2 regions of the Rouxiella chamberiensis genome follow, and region 2 is predicted to be linked to the other one. Evidence: predicted binding sites of a transcription regulator. Region 2 holds the regulator's gene; the other holds the start of a gene.

Region 1 (7,387 bases), 860 kb from region 2:
GACATCCTGCGGTTTTGCGCGAAATGCCGACAGCGTATTTTCGAGTACGCCCGCGTGCAGCCCGCGCCATCCGGCATGCGCCGCCGCGACTTCATCCCCTGCCCTGCTGCAAAACAGCACCGGCAGGCAGTCGGCGCTCATCGCCGCACAGACGACCCCCGGCTCGCTGGTGTAAGCCGCATCGGCGCGAATCGTAGAATGAGGCGTTGTTTGCGTCAGACGCGCTACGTCAATGCCGTGAACCTGTTCCAGCCAATGCGGTGCAGCCGGAAGCTGGGCGAGCTGAACCAGACGCTGCCGATTGGTGGCGACGTGTTCGGGTGTATCGGAAACGTGGGAGCCAAGATTGAGCGAATCGTAGGGCGGCAGACTGACGCCGCCCAGACGGGTAGTAGAACAGGACCGCACCGATTCAGGCTGCGGCCAGTGTGGCAGGATTAATGCAGGCATTACCAATGCATCTGATCCTTGAACTCTTCGGTATCGGCTTTCATGGCGTCTATCAAGTCGACCATGTCCTGAGGCAGCGGCGCGTGCCACTCCATCTGGATACCGGTTACCGGATGGAACAGACGCAACATGGTGGCGTGCAGTGCCTGACGGTCAAAGGTACGCAGCTGATTGATGAAGCCTTCCGATGCACCTTTTGGCGGACGTGGACGACCACCATACAGTTGATCGCCAACCAGCGGATGGTTGATGTGCGCCATGTGAACACGAATCTGGTGTGTACGACCGGTTTCCAGACGCAGACGCAGACGCGTATGGGCACGGAAGTGCTCCATGATGCGATAGTGCGTGGTTGCCGGTTTACCCATCGGGTGAACGGCCATATGGGTGCGCTTGGTGCTGTGACGTGAAATAGGTTCGTTGACCGTGCCACCCGCCGTCATGTTGCCGATAGCAACGGCTTCGTATTCACGGGTAATTTCACGGCGCTGCAACGCATCAACCAGATGTGTCTGGGCAGGCACGGTTTTGGCAACCACCATCAAACCGGTGGTATCCTTGTCGAGACGGTGAACGATGCCGCAACGCGGAACATCGATAATCTCGGGATAATGATGCAGCAGGGCATTCAGTACAGTGCCATCGGGATTGCCGGCGCCCGGGTGAACCACCAAATCGCGCGGTTTGTTGATGACCAGAATGTCGTCATCTTCGTAAACGATGTTCAATGCGATGTCCTGAGGCAGCCAGCGAGCTTCCTCTTCGATCTGCGCATCGATGGTAATTGCTTCGCCACCCAGCACTTTTTCTTTAGGTTTGGTGGTTTTTTTACCGTTTACTGTCACCCTTTCATCAAGAATCCAATCTTTTATGCGAGATCTTGAATAATCAGGGAACAATTCGGCCAAAGCCTGATCTAACCGTTGACCGAGTTGTGTTTCGGCAACCGTCGCCGTGAGTTGTACTTGTTGTGCCATATGCTGCTCTTGGGTAACCTTGGGTTTTCACGGCGATGCCGTTTAAAATAATGTGCTATTGTAGCTGGTCTTTGTCGGGAGCTTAACGGACAGTCTCCCAGAATAACACCTGAGGATAATCAAAACGTCATGACGCGTGTGAAATATCTGGTGGCAGCAGCCACGTTGAGTCTGGCGCTGGTAGGTTGCTCCAGTTCCAAAGAAGCGGTCCCCGATAACCCGCCAAACGTCCTTTACGCGACTGCCCAGCAAAAGCTGCAGGACGGTAACTTTAAAGGCGCGATTGCGCAACTGGAAGCGTTGGATAACCGCTATCCGTTTGGGCCGTACTCACAGCAAGTGCAGTTGGATCTGATTTATGCCTATTACAAGTCGGCTGATTTGCCACTTGCCCAGGCATCTATCGATCGCTTCATGCGTTTGAATCCAACTCATCCAAACATCGACTACGTCATGTATATGCGTGGCCTGACCGATATGGCGTTGGATGACAGTGCTCTGCAAGGATTCTTTGGTGTCGATCGTTCAGACCGTGATCCACAGCATGCACGCGCTGCGTTTCGCGATTTCAGCCAGCTGCTTCATTCTTATCCAAACAGTCAGTATGCGACCGATGCCAACAAGCGTCTGGTCTTCCTGAAAGACCGTTTGTCTAAATTTGAGCTGTCAGTGGTGCAATACTACACTAAACGCGGGGCTTACGTCGCCGTTGTTAATCGTGTTGAGCAAATGATGAAGGATTATCCGGATACCAAAGCAACGCGCGATGCGTTGCCTCTGATGGAAAATGCTTACAGAGAACTGCAATTAACTAACGAAGCAGACAAGGTCGCCAAAGTTATCGCGCAGAACCCTGCCTGATTGCTTTTACAGCCTGTGTGTTTAAAACGGTGGCTCAGGCCGCCGTTTTTTTGTCCTAAACGTCTGAAAACCTCCTGTATTTTCCCTATTATCTTATTGATTAATTAGCATTGTTGAACGTATCCCGCAGACTTTTGTTCACTTAATCGGCATTCATCACAAATAACGGCCTGTTGGACGAGAGGCTCAAAAAAGTGTGATCCAGATCACATAAATTGTGGCGCAGGACGGTATGCTGGACCTACCTAGACGGAAAGACAGAGAGGTAAGTTAATATGATCGTAAACATTACCAGCAAGCAAATGGACATCACGACCGCGATTCGGGAACACGTCGAAGACCGTCTAAAAAAACTGGAAAAGTGGCAGACTCAGTTAATTACTCCACACATCGTTCTTTCCAAACAACCCGAGGGTTTTGTGGCCGATGCGACGATTGGTACCGCCAATGGCCCACTGGTTGCCAGCGCAACTAACCATGATATGTATATCGCCGTTAACGAGATGGTTTCCAAGCTGGAACGTCAGCTGAATAAAGTTCAGCACAAGGGTGAAGCACGCAGGGCCGAGAGCTGTGTCAAAGACATTAATCTTCAACCTATCGAAGAAGAATAGTTCTCTCCCCTATTGGTCAGAATTGAGCACAAGGCTTGAATTCGCTATATGACCCAGACAAATGCGCTCATACGGGCGCATTTGTCTTTTCAGTAGCCCTCGAAATGGCAAATCTTATTGACAGAAAGAAAAGCCAGGGGTTACTTTAATGCCTGACTTCTTATGAGCACAAAACAAGACATGATCCGCAAACCGTTTTTCTTCGCCTTCTTTTTTACCTTCCCCTGATTGGGAGGCGTTTCGTCGTATAAGAAAGAATGCGAAGACGAACAGAAAGCCTCCTCACCAGGAGGCTTTTTTTACCTGATAAAATCCGCCGTACTTGAAGCTGCAATTTTGATTACAGGATTATGCGTAAAAGCTAACACGAAGCGCCCTGGGCCTTCGTCACAAACAATTAAAAAAGGCAAAACCGATGAGTGATAACCCGTTACTGGACCTGCGTGAGCGTATCAGCGCCCTTGATGTAAAACTGCTGGCCCTGCTGGCCGAGCGACGCGGAATGGCTATTGAAGTCGCGCAAACCAAAATGCACAGTCATCGTCCCATTCGTGACATCGAACGCGAGCGCGAATTGCTTAATCGGTTGATTATCGAAGGTAAAAAGCACAATCTCGATGGCCATTACATCACCCGTGTCTACCAGTTGATCATTGAAGATTCGGTGCTGACTCAGCAGGCGCTGCTGCAACAGCATCTTAATCAAACTGCCTCCGGCTCTGCGCGTATCGCGTTTCTGGGTCCAAAAGGGTCCTACTCTCATCTCGCAGCACGCCAATATGCCGCTCGCCATTTCGACCAGTTTATTGAATCCGGCTGCCTGAAGTTTCAGGATATCTTCACCCAGGTTGAAACGGGTCAGGCGGATTACGCGGTATTGCCTATCGAAAATACCAGTTCCGGCTCTATCAACGATGTTTATGATTTACTGCAACACACCAGCCTCTCTATCGTTGGCGAGCTGACCAATGTTATCAACCACTGTGTGCTGGTTGCCGCCGATACGGACCTGTCTAAAATCGAGACCGTTTATAGCCATCCGCAACCGTTCCAGCAGTGCAGCCAGTTCATTAACCGCTTCCCGCAGTGGAAAATCGAATATTGTGAAAGCACTGCGGCCGCAATGGAAAAAGTGGCGGCGTCCAAATCTCCGAATGTCGCTGCATTGGGTAGCGAAGCGGGCGGCGCGCTTTATGGTTTGCAGGTGCTGGAACATAATCTGGCCAACCAGAAACAGAACATTACTCGCTTCATTGTGCTGGCGCGCAAGGCTATCGACGTCACCGAGCAGGTTCCGGCAAAAACGACTTTGATCATGGCGACGGGCCAGCAGGCCGGTGCGCTGGTTGATGCCCTGATGGTGTTCCGCGAGCAGGGCGTGATTATGACCAAGCTGGAGTCGCGTCCGATCAATGGCAACCCGTGGGAAGAGATGTTCTACATTGACGTGCAGGCCAACCTGCGTTCGGAAGCCATGCAGAATGCGCTACGCAATCTCAGCCCGATCACCCGTTCGCTGAAAGTACTCGGATGTTACCCAAGTGAAAACGTGGTTGCGGTAAATCCGGAATAAAGCTCGCAAAAACAGCTATAAAAAAGGCCAGAACGTTTTTACGTCTGGCCTTTTTGCTGTCTTGCGATAAAGTCTTTCGGGTCGATAACGCTTATTTGCGACTATCGTTTGCCTGGCGGAGCAGTGAGCCGCTCTCTTTCAGGAAACGAGGCGCATAATCGCCAAACCAGTCTTCAACTTGACGGAATTTGCCGATAAACGCCTGCTTGTCGCCGGTTTCAAGCAGCGCCAGTGCATCGCCAAAACGCTGGTAGTAACGTTTGATGAGCGAAATATTGTTCTCTGACGACATAATAATGTCGGCATAAAGCTGAGGATCCTGCGCAAACAGTCGCCCAACCATCGCCAGCTCAAGACGATAGATGGGTGAAGAGAGCGCCAGCAGCTGTTCGATATCCACGTTCTCTTCCGAGAGGTGCATGCCGTAGGCAAAGGTCGCGAAGTGACGCAGCGCCTGAACAAACGCCATATTCTGATCGTGCTCGACGGCGCTTATCTTGTGCAGTCGCGCGCCCCATACCTGTAACTGCTCGAGCAGCCACTGGTAGGACTCAGGCTCGCGGCCATCACAGTAGACCACCACCTGTTTGGCGAGACTGCCCACATCGGGGCCGAACATCGGGTGCAGGCCCAATACCGGACCGTCGTGCGCGGCCAGCATTGCATGCAACGGCTTGTTCTTGATGGAAGCCAGGTCGACCAGAATGCAGTCCTGCGGCAGCTTCGGCAGGCGAGCAATCACGTCTTCGGTCAAGTGAATAGGCACGCTGACGATAACCATTCCGGCATCGGCGAGCAGGGTCTCGGCCTGCGGCCAGTCCTCCTGCTCCAAAGATTTTACCTGATAACCCGAAAGCTCAAGCATGCGGGTAAACAGACGCCCCATCTGCCCTTTGCCACCGACAATCACCACCGGTCGCAGCGCAGGATGCAGCGTTTTAAATCCTTTATCATTTTCACTGGAGTAGGATTCGCGCATGACCCGGCGCAAAACGTCCTCAATCAGGTCGGCCGGGACACCCAGATTTACTGCTTCCTGACGGCGGGAGGCCAGCATTGCCGCCTCGCGCTCCGGAACATAGATTGGCAGCCCGTTACGGCTTTTTACTTCACCCACTTCAGCCACCAGATGCAAACGTCTGGCTAAAAGATCCAGCAGGGCTTTATCGACTTCATCAATCTGGTCACGCAATGCGTTAAGTTCGGCCACCATAAAACGTCTATTCTCCTGAAATTCGTGCTGCCAGCGAGTCGCCCAGCTCCTGATGCATGTTGCGAAGCAGGGCCTCGGTGGTTTCCCAATTGATACAGGCATCGGTCACCGACACGCCGTAGCGCATATCGGAACGCGGCTGCTCTGAAGACTGATTACCTTCATTCAAATGACTTTCCAGCATCAAACCGGTGATGGAACGGTTACCGGCCTTGATCTGTGCAATCGCCGATTCAGCCACCAGCGGCTGACGGCGGTAGTCTTTGTTTGAATTGCCATGGCTGCAATCTATCATCAAGGACGGACGGAGTCCCGCGCCCTGCATCTGTTTTTCACAATCCAGCACGTCTTCGGCGCTGTAGTTTGGCGTTTTGCCACCGCGCAGGATCACGTGACCATCGGGGTTGCCCTGCGTTTGCAGCAGACAAACCTGGCCGCCCTGATTGATGCCCACAAAACGGTGTGGCATGGCCGCAGCGCGCATGGCATTGATGGCGGTGCCGAGGCTGCCGTCGGTACCGTTTTTGAATCCTACCGGCATCGACAGACCGGACGCCATTTCGCGGTGAGTCTGGGATTCGGTTGTGCGAGCGCCAATCGCGGACCAGCTGAACAGGTCGCCAAGGTATTGCGGGCTGTTGGGATCCAGCGCTTCGGTCGCGATGGGCAGACCCATGCTGACCAGTTGCAGCAAGAGATTACGCGCGATGTGTAAACCGGCTTCAACGTCGAAGGTGCCGTCCATGTGCGGATCGTTGATAAGCCCTTTCCAGCCTACCGTCGTCCGTGGCTTCTCGAAGTAGACACGCATGACGATGTAAAGGCGATCGCTCAGCGCTTCGGACAGGGTTTTCAGGTGACGTGCGTATTCTATTGCAGCATCGAGATCATGTACCGAGCAGGGACCACAGACGATAAGCAGACGAGGATCGCGGCCGTGAATTATGTCGGCGATAGTCTGGCGGGATTTTTCAATGCTGGTCTGATTTTCCGCACTCAGCGGGAATTTGTTTTTCAGCTCTTCAGGAGTAATCAGGATTTCTTCGGCGCTGATATGCACATTGTTCAAGGCGTCTTTTTGCATGATGGCTGTCCAGGATAAATTTGAAAGAGATTTGCTGTTTATCAGCATCTGCCAAACACGATATCACAGGCTGTAAAGTTTTCAAACTCGCAGTGTAAACTTTATATTACCAATAGCACCTAAATAACCTCATCTGTAAACTTAATATTACATATCCATTGTAAGCTCCCTTTCTCACGCTTTTGTTGAGACGAAAAAAACGGCCCCGAGGGGCCGTTTATATAACACTTGAGAATGTTATCGTGCGTTAACGCGGTTAAGACGCTCTTTGATACGAGCTGACTTACCGGTACGCTCACGCAGGTAGTACAGTTTCGCTTGACGAACGGCACCACGACGTTTAACAGCGATGCTGTCAATAACAGGTGAGTGAGTCTGGAATACACGCTCAACACCTTCGCCGTTGGAAATTTTACGAACAGTGAATGCAGAGTGCAGACCGCGGTTACGGATAGCGATAACCACGCCCTCGAATGCCTGCAGACGTTTTTTGCTACCTTCAACGACCCATACTTTCACTTCGACCGAGTCACCCGGACGGAATGAAGGTACGTCTTGCTTCATCTGCTCTTGTTCGATTTGCTTAATGATATTGCTCATAATATATCTCTTACC
Region 2 (7,387 bases):
ATGGACGAAGATGGCTGGCTGCAAAACGATGAAACGCTGCATTTCCACGTCGAGCCGTTCGAAGGGTCGATACTGCATCCTGAAGCGCTGGCCTTCAATGGCATCGATCCGACCAATCCGCTGCGCGGTGCCGTGAGCGAATACGATGCGCTGCATGCGATTTTCAAGGCCATTCGCAAGGGCATGAAGGAGCAGGACTGCAACCGCGCGATTATCGTGGCGCACAATGCCAACTTCGACCACAGCTTCCTGATGGCCGCTGCCGAACGCGCGGGCCTCAAGCGCAACCCTTTCCATCCGTTTGCAACCTTTGACACCGCCGCGTTGAGTGGCCTGGTGCTGGGGCAGACCGTGCTGGCAAAAGCCTGCATAGCGGCGGGTATGACATTTGACAGTTCACAGGCACACTCGGCGCTGTATGACACCGAGCAGACGGCGCACCTGTTCTGCGAGCTGGTCAACCGCTGGAAACGTCTGGGCGGCTGGCCATTGCCTCTTCCCGTGGAAGAGCGCGAAGACGCCGACAACCTGCACGAAAAGTAACGCTTTTCGCGAAATCGAGACATAAAAAAAGAGCGGCTTTCAAGGGCCGCTCTTTTTTATGGAAGAAAACCGCTTATTCCGGCTGTTCTTCCTGAGATTTATGCTTCTCTGCCGTTTCTTTGATCAACTGCTGCAGTTCGCCGCGCTGATACATTTCAATGACGATGTCACAGCCGCCGACCAGTTCGCCGTCAACCCACAGCTGCGGGAAGGTTGGCCAGTTGGCGAATTTAGGCATTTCTGCGCGGATATCCGGGTTTTGCAGGATATCGACGTAGGCGAAACGCTCACCGCAGGCCGACAGCGCCTGAACGGCCTGAGCAGAGAAACCGCAGCTTGGCAGTTTCGGAGAGCCTTTCATGTAGAGCAGGATCGGGTTCTCGGAAATCTGCTGTTGAATTTTTTCAATGGTAGTGGTCATTTTCTTGCTTCCTCAAGCCATTATTTGGCTGTCACGGTCATTACTCAATTCAGGGAAAAACCAGATCAACTGTCTGCCATTGTAACGATGGCAGGCCACGGATAAAAACGCCATTTTTTGTAGGGTCTTTAGCGCGTAAGTTAATGCATCACGGTAATGTCGGTGATAGTATCCCTGATTGCCAAAACAGTGCAAAAATAAAGATTCATATAGAATAACATTTTTATTCTGTGACTTTAACCCAAAGGATCCAGAGGGGATCTTTTAGGGAATGTCGATTTAACCCTCTGAATCTCGGTTATTTTTGCAGCATCATAGTTCATATTTTGCCCTAAAAAAAGTTGTTAACTTTTTCTCACAATATGAATTAGAATCGAAGCAATTCGTGCTGTTTTGTCACCCGCTTTTGGGGAATACTGGGACATCTTTTGATGTTTAACTTCGGCCTAATATTGGTAGCGACGCCATGCGTTTAATGTTTACGCTTTTTGTGCTGCTGTTTACCCAGCTTTTTTGAATTTGGCGCATGCTTCGCCAAGCAGTCGCGTTTCCGTGCAGCAGGCGGAAAAACATATTAATCAGGCAAAACCTGATGAACGACGAAAGCGAAAGGTCGTCGCCAAAAGCAGTAAAAAGTCCAAGATTGTTCCGGTAAAGGAGCAGACAAAAGCAAAAGAGCATGGCAAAAGCAAAACCCGGGTGCAGGCGAAAAGCAAAATCATTCGTAAACATCCTGCCAGCACCAAGCTTGTCAGAACCAAAGCCGAAAAGCCGAAGAAAGAGATTACCTCGATTACCCGTTCTGTTGCCTCGACCACCAATGTGCTCTGCGCGACAGACGTGAAAAAGCTTACGGCCGCCACCGAAAGCACAAGGCAAAAGCCGATACCTGCGCCCCACTAACATTGAGTGCCGCACACAAGAAAAAGTATCTGCATGCCAAAGAGACCGCGATGAACAAGTTGATGCACCAGGTTGGCAAACCTTATCGCTGGGGCGGCACCTCGCCCAATACCGGTTTCGATTGCAGTGGTCTGGTGTATTACGCGTATAAAGATTTAATGCGTATTCGCATGCCGCGTACCGCCAACGAGATGTATCACCTGCGCGATGCCGCGCCAATTGCTCGCGGTGAACTCGAGTCGGGCGATCTGGTGTTCTTCCGCATCTCCAATCGCGGCGCGGCAGACCATGTTGGCGTCTACGTAGGTAACGGCAAGTTCATTCAGTCACCGCGTACCGGCGAAGACATAAAAATCAGTTATCTGGGCGACAACTACTGGCAAAACCACTATGTAGGCGCGCGCCGGGTCATGACCCCCAAAACGATTCGTTAAATAATGATTTCTCGCTTGAAACCTGTGAATAGCATTTAACGAATGGTTTAACCTTAGCGTGCCGGGCACGTAGGGTAAAATAGTAGAGGGCGATTTCTTTAATAGGAAATCGCCCTTTTTATTGCCTTTTTTGACCCTGCCAAGGCGTTTCACACTCACCAAGAGCGCGAAAACGCAAATTTGGCTTTCCCTTTATTAAGATATAAGAGAAAATTAGCGGTTACCACGCTGTGTGCCCGGTCTTTGCTGTCCGACGCTTCTTTCAGGCCATCCTGAAACCCCCAACGATTTGACTGCCTAAAATGATTTAAGCAGTTGAATGCACGCAGGCAAACGATTAACAAAAAACTAACGTGCTGAAAAGGGTTAGTTCAGGAGTGATTTTTACATGGCCACGATCAAAGATGTCGCCAAGCGCGCTGGTGTTTCGACTACAACCGTGTCGCACGTCATCAATAAAACCCGTTTCGTCGCCGAAGAAACCAAAGCCGCCGTGCGTGCCGCCATCAAAGAGCTGCACTATTCGCCGAGCGCCGTGGCGCGTAGCCTCAAGGTCAACAACACCAAGACTATCGGACTGCTTGCCACCTCCAGCGAAGCGCCCTACTTTGCCGAAGTGATCGAAGCCGTTGAAAACAGCTGCTTCGCCAAAGGCTATACGCTCATTCTCTGCAACTCGCATAATGATTTCGAAAAGCAGAAAGCCTATCTGGCGATGCTGGCGCAAAAGCGCGTCGACGGTCTGCTGGTCATGTGCGCCGAATATCCTGCCGAATTGCTGGCGATGCTGGAAGAGTACCGTTCCATCCCTATGGTCGTGATGGACTGGGGCGAAGCGCAGAATGATTTTACCGACTCCATCATCGATAACGCCTTTGAAGGCGGATATCTGGCGGGACGTTACCTGATCGAGCGCGGGCATCGCGACATCGGCGCCATTCCGGGTCAGTTAAACCGCAACACCGGCGGCGGCCGTTATCGCGGCTTCTTGAAAGCCATGAACGAAGCCAATATCGCCGTGCGCGACGAATGGGTGGTTCAGGGCGATTTCGAGCCGGAGTCGGGTTATCAGGCGATGCAGAAAATCCTCAACCAGAAACAACGACCTACGGCGATTTTCTGTGGTGGCGATGTCATGGCGATGGGCGCGATTTGCGCCGCCGACGAAATGGGTCTGCGCGTCCCGCAGGACATCTCGGTAATTGGCTATGACAACGTGCGCAACGCCCGCTACTTCTCGCCTGCGCTGACTACCGTGCATCAGCCGAAAGAGCGGTTGGGTGAAATGGCATTCACCATGCTGCTTGACCGCATCATCAGCAAGCGCGAGATTCAGCAGACGATTGAAGTGAAACCGAAACTGGTCGAACGTCGTTCTGTCGCCGACGGTCCGTTCATCGACTATCGTCGTTAACCGCAAGCTTTTCATCTTGCTCTTTCAAGCGCCTGCTTTTGCAGGCGTTTTTATTGATGCTCCGCCCTAACGCAGCCATTCTCTGTTCAACGTTTCGCTATCGCCCAGATAATCCAGCAGCCAGTCCAGCGCCGGGGAGTGATTGCGCTGATCCCAGGTCAGGCAGCACGGGCTTTGCGGAAAACGGGTGGCTAAATCCAGCACGCAGAGCTTGTGTTGCGCAATCCAGCTTTCCACCATGTGCACCGGCAGCATACCCACGCACAGCCCTTCGCAGAGACAATCCAGCGCGCAGGTCCAGTCCGGCACCACCAGGCGTCGCTGGTTGTCGAGTGTCCAGGTATCGCGTTTCGGCAGATTTCTTGACGTGTCTTCGATACACAATGCGGGAAACGGACGAAGCGCGTCATCGTTGAGCGGACCTTGATGTTGCGCCAGCGGATGCGAGACGCTCACCACGCAGTGCCAGGGCAAGGTGCCCATATCGCGAAAGCTGAAGCGGCCGCCAACCGGCACGGCACTGGTCGCGCCAATCGCCACGTCGGCACGACCGTCTGCCAGCGCGTCCCAGACGCCGTTGAACACCTCGCCCTGAATGAGCAACTCGGTATCGGGAAAGGCGCGATAGAAATCCACCACCAGCTGGCGCACGCGCGCAGGTTTGACGATGCGGTCGATGGCAACCCGCAGCTGTCCGCTCCAGCCGTTTGCTACCTGCTGACAATGGCGGCGCGTTGATATCATTTTTTTGATAAGCACCCGCGCTTCATCGACAAATAATCGGCCTGCGGGGGTTAATTCCACATCGCGATGCCGCCTTTCAAACAGCGGCACGGCCAGCCACTCTTCAAGCTGGCGCACCTGATAACTGATGGCCGAAGGAACGCGATTCAGCTCCTGAGCCGCAGCCGTAAAGCTGCCGTTGCGCGCCACCGCATCAACGACTTCGAGTGAATATTCCGACCACATTCCTCTCTCCTCACCACCGCAGACGCCGCTGCGCTCTGCTTTCAAAATATTTGAATCAATGGTGCAAATATTAGCGTTTCACAAGCCTTGCCCCAAGCGGATAAACTGCGCCACTGCTTTCCTCTACCAAAACATGCCCCTACAACAGCTTCGGCTATGTTTTAGCAATATAAGAGAACATCATGAAACCTACGTTTGGCTTTTTACTTTATTTAGCCGGTCTGAGTATGCTCGGATTCCTGGCGACCGACATGTACCTGCCCGCTTTCGGCGCGATGCAAGAAAGTCTCGAGGCCTCGGCCGGTGCCATCAGCTCAAGTCTGAGCGTCTTCCTTGCCGGCTTCGCGGCGGCGCAGCTGATTTGGGGTCCGCTCTCCGACCGTTTTGGCCGCAAACCTATCCTGCTCGCCGGACTCGGCCTGTTCACGGCAGGCTGCCTTGGCATGATCTGGGTACAAAGTACGGCGTTACTGCTGGCGCTGCGCTTCGTGCAGGCGGTCGGCGTCTGTGCGGCGGCGGTAAGCTGGCAGGCGCTGGTAGTCGATCGCTATAGCGCGACCGTCGCCAGACGCACCTTTGCCAGCATCATGCCGTTGGTGGCGCTTTCACCGGCTCTCGCACCGCTGGTTGGCGCGTGGGTGCTGAATCACTTTAACTGGCGGGTTATCTTTGCGTTGCTGCTGATTCTGGGCGCCCTGCTGCTGTTCTTTACCCTGACCCTCAAGGAAAAGGTAAAAAGCGCCGCGCAGTCCAGCTCTCCTCAAAACGGCATTGGCAGTATGCTGGCTTCACCCGTCTATAGCGGCAACGTACTGATTTATGCCGCCAGTTCGGCCGGATTCTTTGCATGGCTGACCGGATCGCCATTTATTTTAGGCGAGATGGGTTATGGGCCTTCTGCCATTGGTCTGAGTTATGTCCCTCAAACTATTGCATTTTTACTGGGTGGATATGGTTGCAGAATGCTTATCGGCAAAATTGACGGCACCCGCCTGCTCCCGTGGCTATTATTGGGCTATGCTTTTAGCGTTATTTCGCTGTTCCTGGTCGCCACGCTGACTTCAGCGCCATTAACAGGATTGCTTACCCCATTCTGTTTCATGGCTTTTGTGAATGGTGCCTGTTATCCGATTGTGGTGGCGAATGCGCTGATGCCTTTCCCGGCAAATACCGGCAAGGCGGCAGCATTACAAAATACCTTGCAGCTTGGGCTCTGTTTTATTGCCAGTATGCTGGTGTCGACGTTTATTGCCCGGCCGCTGTTGGCGACGGTCACGGTAATGTTAACGACGGTAGGATTAACAGTAGTGGGATATTTCATGACGCGGAAAGTGGTTAAACAGAAGTCCAGACATCCAGAAGCAAAGCATGCTAACTGATCGCGGTAATTGCTATATCAAACAGTAACTTGAACAATAGGTGCGCCTGCAAACATTTATTATTGAGAATGCGCGCAGGCGAGCTTATACTCAATTCAACATAATAAAATAACACTTTTACAAAACTTTTAGCACAAGTTACTTTTGGGCGCGGGAAACGCGTCACATTATTAGTACAAGGATGTTTCACCGCGGCGCTACAACGTCAGGTGTCCTTCGTATTTTCCTCTGTTCATAGTCGTATATCAGACAAGAAGATTATTTCGTCTGTTCTCATAAGACCTGCCGATAGCCCATGCTTTTTAAGCAGGTTAATAAGTCAGAAGAGAAAAGTGATGGAGAAGCTATGAGTACATCGTGTGTAGAAGACTTAAGTATTCAAGACAATCAGTGGTACCGAATCGCGAACGAAATGTTATCGATGGCAGGTATTGAAGTTAATGGATCCCGCCCTTTTGACATTACCGTAAAAAATCCCGATTTTTTTAAACGCGTCCTGCAGGAAGGCTCACTGGGTCTGGGTGAAAGTTACATGGACGGCTGGTGGGAATGTGAAAGACTCGACATTTTCTTCCAGCGCGTGGTCGCCGCCGGACTCGAGAGCAAACTTCCGCATCATTTAAAGGACACCCTTCGCATCGCGGCGGCACGTCTGACCAACCTGCAATCCAGAAAACGTGCCTGGATCGTGGGCAAAGAGCATTATGATCTCGGCAACGATCTGTTCAGTAAAATGCTCGACCCCTATATGCAATACTCCTGCGGTTACTGGAAAGACGCCACCACACTCGAGCAGGCGCAGGAAGCCAAACTTAAGATGATTTGCGACAAGCTGCAACTGCAACCCGGCCAGCGCCTGCTGGATATCGGTTGCGGCTGGGGTGGGCTCGCCGAGTATGCCGCGCGACATTACGGCGTCAGCGTCTTTGGCGTTACCATCTCCGCAGAACAGCAGAAGATGGCCCAGCAGCGCTGCGAAGGCCTCGACGTGACCATTCTTTTGCAGGATTATCGCGATCTCGACGATCAGTTCGACCGCATCGTGTCGGTAGGCATGTTCGAGCATGTCGGTCCGAAAAACTATCAGACTTATTTCAATGTGGTAAAACGCAATCTGAAACCGGAAGGGCTGTTCCTGCTGCATACCATCGGCGCCAACAAAACCGATCTCAATGTCGATCCGTGGATTGATAAATATATTTTCCCGAACGGCTGTCTGCCTTCCGTTAAACATATTGCTCAATACACCGAAGGGTTGTTCGTCATGGAAGACTGGCACAATATTGGCGCAGACTATGACCGCACATTAATGGCGTGGTATGAG

The links. The regulator PurR, encoded in region 2, represses purine synthesis genes. The targets are predictions, from matches to a motif close to CANGCAAACGTTTGCNTG.
Region 1: raiA (ribosome-associated translation inhibitor RaiA) is a predicted target of PurR. The motif match lies at 2,324-2,341, and genes of this name have one in related genera.

What each region holds. Positions count from the first base shown of each region.
Region 1 is NZ_CP114058.1:2,956,387-2,963,773, forward strand. It holds gene yfiH (purine nucleoside phosphorylase YfiH) at 1-450, opposite strand, end outside; gene rluD (23S rRNA pseudouridine(1911/1915/1917) synthase RluD) at 450-1,427, opposite strand; gene bamD (outer membrane protein assembly factor BamD) at 1,557-2,288, shown strand; gene raiA (ribosome-associated translation inhibitor RaiA) at 2,564-2,902, shown strand; Phe leader region at 3,082-3,205, shown strand; gene pheL (pheA operon leader peptide PheL) at 3,083-3,130, shown strand; gene pheA (bifunctional chorismate mutase/prephenate dehydratase) at 3,318-4,475, shown strand; gene tyrA (bifunctional chorismate mutase/prephenate dehydrogenase) at 4,567-5,688, opposite strand; gene O1V66_RS13785 (3-deoxy-7-phosphoheptulonate synthase) at 5,696-6,772, opposite strand; gene rplS (50S ribosomal protein L19) at 7,010-7,372, opposite strand.
Region 2 is NZ_CP114058.1:2,095,009-2,102,395, forward strand. It holds gene rnt (ribonuclease T) at 1-543, shown strand, start outside; gene O1V66_RS09640 (Grx4 family monothiol glutaredoxin) at 617-964, opposite strand; partial or broken gene O1V66_RS21765 (C40 family peptidase) at 1,431-2,301, shown strand; gene purR (HTH-type transcriptional repressor PurR) at 2,690-3,715, shown strand; gene punR (DNA-binding transcriptional activator PunR) at 3,782-4,684, opposite strand; gene punC (purine nucleoside transporter PunC) at 4,867-6,063, shown strand; gene cfa (cyclopropane fatty acyl phospholipid synthase) at 6,410-7,387, shown strand, end outside.